2 linked regions of the Thalassobaculum sp. OXR-137 genome follow. The protein of the gene in region 1 binds, or shares a complex with, the protein of each later gene. Links are inferred from orthologs where the notes say so. Each region holds a gene or a part of one and is shown in the gene's direction. Other genes may lie near its edges.

Region 1 (4,405 bases):
CGACTATGGGAAGTTGCACATGCCGGAGCGCTTCCGGCGAGCGTCGACTTGCGCTGCGCAGGCGGCTAGGCTTCGGATGTGAAAAAGGTTTCCAATAAAAAATTCGATCGTGGCGCGCCGCCCCTCACCGGCCCGCCGTCGAAGGGGAGAAAGCGGCCATGACCCCGCTGTCCTGGGGCGCGATCGCGCTGCTGGGTTTGACATCCGCCTGCCTGGGCTGGATCGCCTACCGGCGCTCCCAACGGGTCGCCGCGCTGGAAGCCGAGTTGGAGCGGACCCGGCGACAGGCGCCCGATTCAACCCTGGCGGCCCTTCCCAGCCCGGCCTGGCGCCGCGACCCGAGCGGAGCCGTTTCCTTCGTCAATGCCGCCGCGGTCCCGCTGGCCGACGACCTGGACCGCAGCACCGCCCTCGCCGCGCGGGCCCAGGAGACCGGTCGGGCTCAGAGCGAGAGCCGCAACCTGGTGATCGACGGCGACCGGCGGCTGTTCGAGATCTTCGAGACGCCGCTGGCGGCCAGCGCCGGTGCCGGCACGATCGGCCTGGGCCGGGACGTGACCGGCCTGGAGCAGATCCAATCGGACCTCGCCCGCCATGTGGACGCCCATGCGGAGGTGTTGGAGAAACTGAACAGCGCGATCGCCGTCTTCGGCCCCGACCGCCGCGTGGTCTTCGCCAACACCGCCTTCGCCCGGATGTGGCAGATCGAGTCCGCCCGCCTGGAGATCGGCCCGACCCTGTCCGAGGTCCTCGACATGGCGCGGGAAAGCCGACGCCTGCCGGAACAGTCGGATTTCCGGGCCTGGCGGGACGACTTCAACCGGCTCTTCACCACCCTGATCGACGCCCATGAGGAGCTGCTGTTCCTGCCCGACGACAGCACCGTGCGCATGGTGGTCACGCCGCATCCGTTCGGCGGGCTGCTGATGACCTTCGAGGACGTGACCGACCGGCTGACCCTGGAGCGCTCCTACAACACGCTGACCGCCGTGCAGCAGGAGACGCTGGACAATCTGTACGAGGGCATCGTGGTGTTCGGCGTGGACAGCCGCATGAAACTGTCCAACCCGACGTTCCGCGCCCAATGGGGCTTGCGCGGCACGCCGGACGATCCGGTGTTCCTGGAACCCGAACCGCCGGCGGAAGTCGTGTTCCAGGCGATGCGGCCGAAATTCCCGACCGACCGGCCCTGGACCGACATCAAGGCGGAGTGGATGAGCTACCTCGCCGGGCGCGAGGCGACCAGCGGAACGCTTCACCTGACCGACGGCCGCGCGCTCGACTTCGCCATCGTGCCGCTGCCCGACGGCGCGACCCTGCTGAACTTCCGCGACGTCACCGACACCCTGGCCGTCCAGACCGCCCTGCAGGAACGCACCGAGGCGCTGGAGACAGCCGACCGGCTGAAGAGCGAGTTCCTGGCCAACGTCTCCTACGAGCTGCGCACGCCGCTGAACGCCATCATCGGCTTCTCGGAAGTTCTCGAGCAGGAATATGCCGGGCCGATGAACGAGCGGCAGAAGGACTATGCCAACGCCATTCTCGGCTCGTCGAACCGGCTCGTCCGACTGGTGAACGACATCCTCGACCTCGCCTCCATCGAGGCCGGCTATCTGGAGTTGGAACGCGAGAAGATCGCCCCGTCCGCCCTTGTCACCGCCGTGGAGTCCCTGGCGCGCGAGCGCGTTCGGGCACGCGGGGTCGGCCTGTCGGTCAACTGCCCGGCTGATCTGGCGCCGATCGAGGTGGACGAGCGCCGCCTGACCCAGGCGCTGTACAACGTCGTCTCCAACGCCATCGCCTTCACCCCGGAAGGGGGCGACGTGATGATGTCGGTGGAGGACCGGGGCGACACGGTCGCCTTCATCGTCAAGGACACCGGCGTCGGGATCGCGCTCGACGACCAGAGCCGGGTGTTCGAACGGTTCGAGCGCCGCGGCCGCTCCAGCGGCGCCGGTCTCGGCCTGGCCCTGGTGAAATCGCTTATCGAGCTGCATGACGGCACCGTCGCCCTGACCTCCGCGCCGGGCGAAGGCACCGAGGTGATCTGCACGGTCCCGCGCCATCCGCGGAAGATGGAGACCGAAGAAGCCGGAGACGACACCGAGTGACGTTCCTGCCGCCGCCCCTCTCCCTGGACCACCTGGACGCTACCCACCGCCTCGCCGCCTCTCTAGCCGACAGGGCCGAGCCGGGCATGGCCATCCTGCTGACCGGACCGCTGGGCGCCGGCAAGAGCGAGCTCGCCCGCGCCTTCGTTCGCGCCTGGCTGGACGACCCCGAGGCGGAGGTGCCCAGCCCCACCTTCACCCTGGTTCAGCCCTACGAGGGCGAACGCGGCACCGTGTGGCATTGCGACCTGTACAGGCTCGGCGATCCGGACGAAGTGGAAGAGCTCGGACTGCTGGAGGCGTTCTCCGAGGCCGTGGTGCTGGTGGAATGGCCGGACAGGTTGGGGGCACACCTTCCGTCGGATCGGCTCGAACTCGCGCTCGAAATATGCCATGGAAACGACCGGCGGATCGCCCGCCTGACGCCCCATGGGCGCTGGGCCGACCGCCTTGGCGAGATTGAGACGGGAACCCTGCCGGGTGAGTGACCGCGAGACCGAGATCAAGACATTCCTGGAGAATGCGGGCTGGAGCGGGGCCGAGGTCACGCTGCTGGCCAAGGATGCGTCCTACCGGGTCTATCACCGGGTGCTGCGCGACGGCGCCCGAGCCGTGCTGATGGACGCCCCGCCGACCCTGGAGGACGTGCGGCCGTTCCTCGACATCGCCGGCCAGCTGCGCCGATTCGGCTATTCCGCCCCGGCTGTCCTGGCCGAGGACGTGCCCGCCGGCCTGCTGCTGCTGGAGGATTTCGGCGACCGCACCTTCACCCGCATCCTGGCCGATCCGAACGAGCGGGCCTGGAGCGAGGAGGCGCTGTACGCCATCGCCGTCGATCTGCTGGCCGACCTGCACGACCGCGCGCCGGAGATCGGCTTCTCGGCCCCGCCCTATGACGGCGGACGGCTGGTGGAGGAGGCCGACCGGATGTTGCGCTGGTACGCACCGCTGACCCTGGGCGATGTGGTGCCCGACGACGCGGCCGAGTCGTATCGAGCCGCCTGGCAGGACGCCGTGCCGGTGATGACCTTCGGCGACGACACCCTGGTGCTGCGCGATTTCCACGTCGACAACCTGATGATCCTGGAGGGCCGTGAGGGCCTGGCGCGCTGCGGCCTGCTGGACTTCCAGGACGCCCTGTCCGGCAGCCCCGCCTACGATCTGGTCTCGCTGCTGCAGGACGCGCGGCGCGACCTGGCGCCGGGGCTGGAGGCGGCGATGCTGGAGCGCTATCGCGACCGGCGGAACGTCTCGGACTGGGACGCCTTCCTGCGCGCCTATCACGCGCTCGGCGCCCAGCGGGCGATCAAGATCCTGGGGCAGTTCGGCCGCCAGCAGGGCTTCTTCGGACGGACCAGCTACATGGTTCATATCCCGCGCTGCTGGGCCCATATAGAGGCCGATCTGACACGGGCCGGCCTGGACGGCGTGGCCGCGTGGCTCGACCGGGAGATGCCGTCCGCCGTACGCCGCATCCCCGAGCCGGACAGGCGCCTGCCCAGTTCGATCAGCCCCGAGATCAAACGATGAAAGACCGGTGAGGACACACGCATGCTGCTGCCCGGACTGAGCCGCCGGCCCGACTGGCTGCCCGAGACCGCGATGGTGCTCTGCGCCGGCCGCGGAACCCGCCTGGCGCCGATCACCGACAACCTGCCCAAGCCCATGGTCCCGGTCGGCGACGTGCCGATCCTGGAACGCACGCTGGAGCACCTGAAGGACGCCGGGGTGAAGCGGGTGGTGGTCAACACCCACTACCTGTCCGACTACGTCACCCGCTATATCGAGCGCCGCAAGGACCCGGCGATCACCGTCATCCACGAGGACAATGTGCTGGAGACCGGCGGCGGGGTGAAGAACGCCCTGCCCCAGCTCGGCGACGAGCCGTTCTTCGTCATCAACGGCGACAGCGTCTGGCTCGACGGCTTGCGGAACGCCCTGCACCGCTTCGCCGATACCTGGGACGCGGAGAAGATGGATATCCAGTTGCTCCTCTACCCCTTCGCCCGGGTACTCGGCTGGCACGGCTATGGCGACTACACCATGGACGAGATCGGCCGGCTGACCAGCCGCGACGAGGTGCGGGTCGCCCCCTATGCCTATATGGGCGTGTCCATCGTCCACCCGCGGATCTTCGCCGACGCGCCGGAGGGCGCCTTCTCCATGCGCAAGCTGTACGACAAGGCCGAGGAAGAAGGCCGGCTTTTCGGCGCGCTGCATGACGGGCTCTGGTACCATATCTCCACGCCGGCCGACCTGGAGCGCGCCAATCAGCGCTTTGCCGCGGGGCATCT
Region 2 (4,176 bases), 780 kb from region 1 along the record:
GTGCCACGCGAGTTTCGAGGCCATGCGCGCGATCTGGTCGCTGAGGCAATAGGCCGAAACGGTCGCACAGGCGGTTTCAAGCTCCCGTCCGGCCACAAGCCTAGCAAAGGCTTCCGCGCTGCGGGGAGAGAAAAACAGGACACCCTCCACCGATCCGTCGCGCAGCGCTTCTGCGACCGCCGCGGGTAGCGCGTCGGCCATCGCCGTGCGGTAGGCGACCCGCCGGATCACCGCATAGCCGCGGGCGGCGAGGATTTCGGTCAGGTCGGTGCTGATCGCCTCGCCGCTGACCCACAGCAGGGCCCCGGCCTCGGGACGGCAGGTGCGGGCCACCAGATCCGTCAGCGAGGCGGCATCGCCGGAGGCGGTGGCGATGGTGGCGAAGCCCGCCTCGGCCGCCGCCCGCGCCGTCGCCTCGCCCACAGCCAGCACCGGCAGATCCCGCCCCAGGCCCATCCGCCCGGCGCCCTGCGCGCCGTTCGCGCTGGTCACCAGGAGCGCCTGAAGCGGCGCCGGCAGATCGCCGGACGGCTCGAGCGGTTCGACCGTCAGCATGGGCGCCGCCAGGGTCTCGATCCCGTGGGCCGCCAGCTCGTCGGCAAGATCGGCGGTAGCATCCGCCGGGCGGGTAACGATGACCCGTCGATCCGCCCTCCCGGCCGTCATCCCGGCCCTCAGGCCAGGAAATCGCGCCCGCAGCGCGACAGGATGTCCTCGCCCACCCCGAAGCCCAGCGCCTCGGCATCGCCCGCGTCGGCGCTGGCGGACCCGGCGTGGCTCTGCGTGCCGTCGAGCGACAGCACCAGTCCGTTCAGGGTCAGCCGGCCGCCGTCGAGCACGGCGTGGCCGGAGATCGGCGTGCGGCAGGAGCCGTCCAGCGCCGAGAGCATCGCCCGTTCCGCCGTGACCCGCGCCCGGCTCGGCGCATCGTCGAGGGCGCTCAGCCAGCGGGCGATATCGGCATCGCGGGCCGACGCGTTGCCGTCGCGGCACTGGATGCCGATCGCCCCCTGGCTGACCGGCGGCGGAAAGGCGTCCGGCTCCATGATCCGGGTGATGGCGTGTTCCATCTCCAGCCGCTTAAGGCCGCAGACCGCCAGGAAGGTGGCGTCCGCCTCGCCGTCGTGCAGCTTGCGCAGGCGGGTGTCCACGTTGCCGCGGAACATCACCACCTTCAGGTCCGGCCGGCGGTTCAGCACCAGGGCGGCGCGGCGCACCGAGGCGGTGCCGATCCGTGCGCCCTCGGGCAGCGCCTCGAAGCTGTCCGCATGGGGCGAGATGAAGGCGTCGCGCGGATCCTCCCGCGGCAGGACGGCGGCCAGGATCGTGCCGTCGGCGATGGTGGTCTCCATGTCCTTCATGGAATGGACGGCGGCGTCGATCGCGCCGGAGAGCAGCTCCCCCTCGACCTCCTTGATGAACAGCCCCTTGCCGCCGAGCTCGGCCAGGGGCCGGTCGCGCACGACGTCGCCGGTGGTCTTCACCGTCCGGATCTCGATCGCGCCGTCCTCCCGCAGCTCGGGCCAGGCGGCCAGCAGCCGCTCGCGGGTTTCTCGGGTCTGGGCGAGGGCCAGCGCCGATCCGCGCGAGCCGAGGATGATTTTGGCGGTCATGGAGCTGTCGTCTCGCCTCTGTCTAGCGGAGTGCCATCGCGGCGGGTTTCGTGTAGACGAAGGCACGATCCTAAGGGAGACCGCACCGTGCCTTCCGGCCCGCACGCCAGTTTAGGCCCTATTCTAGGCATAGAAACGAGCTGTGATGAAACCGCCGCGGCGGTCGTCGACGGCGACCGGCGGATTCTGTCCAATGTGGTGCTCAGCCAGCTCGACGATCACCGGGTCTATGGCGGCGTCGTTCCGGAGATCGCGGCCCGAGCCCATCTCGACCATCTGGACGCCATCGTCGCCCGGGCGATGGCGGAGGCGGGGCTCGATTTCGCCGATCTGGCCGGCGTGGCGGCGACGGCCGGGCCCGGGCTGATCGGCGGCGTGCTGGTGGGTGCCACCCTGGCGAAGGCGGTCGCCAGCGCCCATGGCAAGCCGTTCCTGGCGGTGAACCATCTGGAAGGCCATGCTCTGACCGCGCGGCTGACCGACGGCATCGACTTTCCGTATCTGCTGCTGCTGGTCTCCGGCGGCCATTGCCAGCTTCTGCTGGTGCAGGGCGTCGGCCGCTACCGCCGGCTCGGCACCACCATCGACGACGCGGTGGGCGAGGCGTTCGATAAGACCGCGAAGCTGCTGGGCCTGGGCTATCCGGGCGGTCCCGCCGTGGAGCGCGCGGCGGCGCAGGGCGATCCCGACGCGGTTGACCTGCCGCGCCCGATGGTCGGCAAGCCCGGATGCGACTTCTCCTTCTCCGGCCTGAAGACGGCGGTGCGCCGGCGGGTGGAGGAGGCGGGGGACGGGCTGGACGCGGGCCGCATCGCCGACATCGCCGCCGCCTTTCAAAAGGCGGTAGCCGCCTCCCTGGTCGACCGGACCCGGCGGGCGGTCGACCTGCTGGAGAGCGAGGGCATCGTCGGCCGGCCGCTGGTCGTGGCCGGCGGCGTGGCCGCCAACGGCACGATCCGCACCGCCCTGGCCGGGTTGTCGGACAGCCGGGGAATGCGGTTCGTCGCGCCGCCCCTGGCACTGTGCGGCGACAACGGCGCGATGATCGCCTGGGCGGGGCAGGAGCGGCTGAGCCTGGGCCTGGTCGACGGCATGGACTTCCGCCCCCGACCGCGCTGGCCCCTGGATCCGGACGCCTCTCCCTCCATCGGCGCCGGACGGGTGAAGGCTTAGGGAAACTGAACTTCTTCCAATTTTTTACACTCCCCGGACTTGTTCCGGGGTGAGCCGTCATCGGGCGCAACGTTGGACGACAAAGCGTTGGCCGGCCTTGCCCCGGAATAAATCCGGGGAGTGAGGTGGTTGTGTGGGTATTCCGCACTCCAGGGGTGCGCACCACCGCAAACTCGGGCTAAATCCTCCCTCCGATATCGAGACGAGAGGCACCCCTCATGGCGTACTGGCTGTTCAAATCCGAGCCCGGCACCTGGTCCTGGGACGATCAGGTCAGGAAGGGCGATGAGGGCGAGGGCTGGGACGGCGTGCGGAACTATCAGGCCGCCAACAACATGAAGGCCATGAAGGTCGGCGACCGCGGCTTCTTCTACCACTCGGTCAACGAGAAGCAGATCGTCGGCATCGTCGAGGTGATCGAGGAATACCATCCGGACCCGACCGACAAGTCGGAGCGTTTCGGTATGGTAACGATTAAGGCGATCCAGCCGGTCGAGAAGCCGGTGACCCTGGCCGACATCAAGGCCGAGCCGGAGTTGGAGGATTTCGCCCTGGTCCGCCAGTCCCGCCTCTCCGTCGTCCCGGTGACCGACGCCCAGTGGCGCCTGATCCTGAAGATGGCGGAGACGAAGGTTTAACCGTCGCCCCCTCCGCTCAACCGTCATCCTGACGCACGTCAGGATCTGCGGTGCACGGGCGCCGGGGTTTTGATCCTGACTTGCGTCAGGATGACGGAGATGGGGAGTTATGCACTCGCCCCCTCGATCTCCGCGATCATGTCCGCCATGGCGACCAGCCGTTGCGCTTCGGCAACGTGCAGGCCCTCCACCAGCTTGCCGTCGACCTGCAGCACACCCTTGCCCTCGGCCATAGCGGCGGCATGGGCCTGCGCGATCTTGCGGGCCCAGGCGATGTCCTCCTCGCGCGGCGAGAAGGCGGCATTGGCGGCGGCGATGGTCTTGGGATGGATCAGAGTCTTACCGTCGAAGCCCAGTTCGCGTCCCTGGCGGCAGACGGCGGCGAAGCCCTCGTCGTCGTTCAGGTCGGCATGCACCCCGTCCAGGATGGCGATCCCATAGGCCCGCGCCGCCAGCAGGCAGAGCCCGAAGGAGGTCATCAGCGGCATGCGGTCGGGCGTGTGCAGGCACTGCAGGTCCTTGGCCAGGTCGTTGGTGCCGAGCATCAGCCCGGCCATGCGCGGGGTCGCCGACGCGATCTCCTGGGCCGCGAGCACGCCGCGGGGCGTCTCCACCATGCACCAGATGCCCATCGTCTCCGGCGCACCGTTGCGAATCAGCAACGACTCCGCCTGGCGGACCGTGCCGCCACTCTCCACCTTGGACAGGATGATGCCGTGGGCCGGCTGGGCGGCGGCGAAGAGCAGGTCGTC

What was found.
Region 2: the proteins of tsaE (region 1) and tsaD are in contact, whole or in part, in a crystal structure (PDB 6N9A), measured with the Thermotoga maritima proteins. The link is inferred for Thalassobaculum sp. OXR-137 from one-to-one orthologs. Residues at the interface, in WP_004082108.1 of Thermotoga maritima: Leu37, Gly38, Lys46, Lys57, Val59, Lys60, Ser61, Thr63, Phe64, Thr65, Leu66, Met67, Val69, Pro71, Tyr82, Arg83, Leu84, Asp86, Asp88, Phe89, Asp93, Ile128, Asp130, Glu131, Arg134; in WP_004082750.1 of Thermotoga maritima: Cys10, Asp11, Arg49, His50, Leu82, Gly84, Gly135, Gly136, Glu154, Thr155, Leu156, Asp157, Asp158, Ser159, Glu162, Asp165, Lys166, Arg169, Leu170, Tyr175, Lys213, Thr214, Leu217, Tyr218, Gln221, Arg222, Asn324.

What each region holds. Positions count from the first base shown.
Region 1 is NZ_CP139715.1:1,973,951-1,978,355, reverse strand. What follows is about bases 854-3,853. They hold tsaE (tRNA (adenosine(37)-N6)-threonylcarbamoyltransferase complex ATPase subunit type 1 TsaE), read left to right. Parts: upstream 854-2,107; coding sequence 2,108-2,599; downstream 2,600-3,853. Other genes in these bases: T8K17_RS09255 (nucleotidyltransferase family protein), read left to right, coding at 3,663-3,853; T8K17_RS09260 (aminoglycoside phosphotransferase family protein), read left to right, coding at 2,592-3,641; T8K17_RS09270 (sensor histidine kinase), read left to right, coding at 854-2,111. Outside these bases: more of T8K17_RS09270, read left to right, coding at 159-853; more of T8K17_RS09255, read left to right, coding at 3,854-4,405. UniProt on the Escherichia coli protein: Required for the formation of a threonylcarbamoyl group on adenosine at position 37 (t(6)A37) in tRNAs that read codons beginning with adenine.
Region 2 is NZ_CP139715.1:1,194,653-1,198,828, forward strand. What follows is about bases 989-3,759. They hold tsaD (tRNA (adenosine(37)-N6)-threonylcarbamoyltransferase complex transferase subunit TsaD), read left to right. Parts: upstream 989-1,733; coding sequence 1,734-2,786; downstream 2,787-3,759. Other genes in these bases: hemC (hydroxymethylbilane synthase), read right to left, coding at 989-1,613; T8K17_RS05650 (EVE domain-containing protein), read left to right, coding at 3,005-3,424; T8K17_RS05655 (CoA ester lyase), read right to left, coding at 3,532-3,759. Also shown: T8K17_RS05635 (uroporphyrinogen-III synthase), read right to left, coding at 1-666; more of hemC, read right to left, coding at 675-988; more of T8K17_RS05655, read right to left, coding at 3,760-4,176.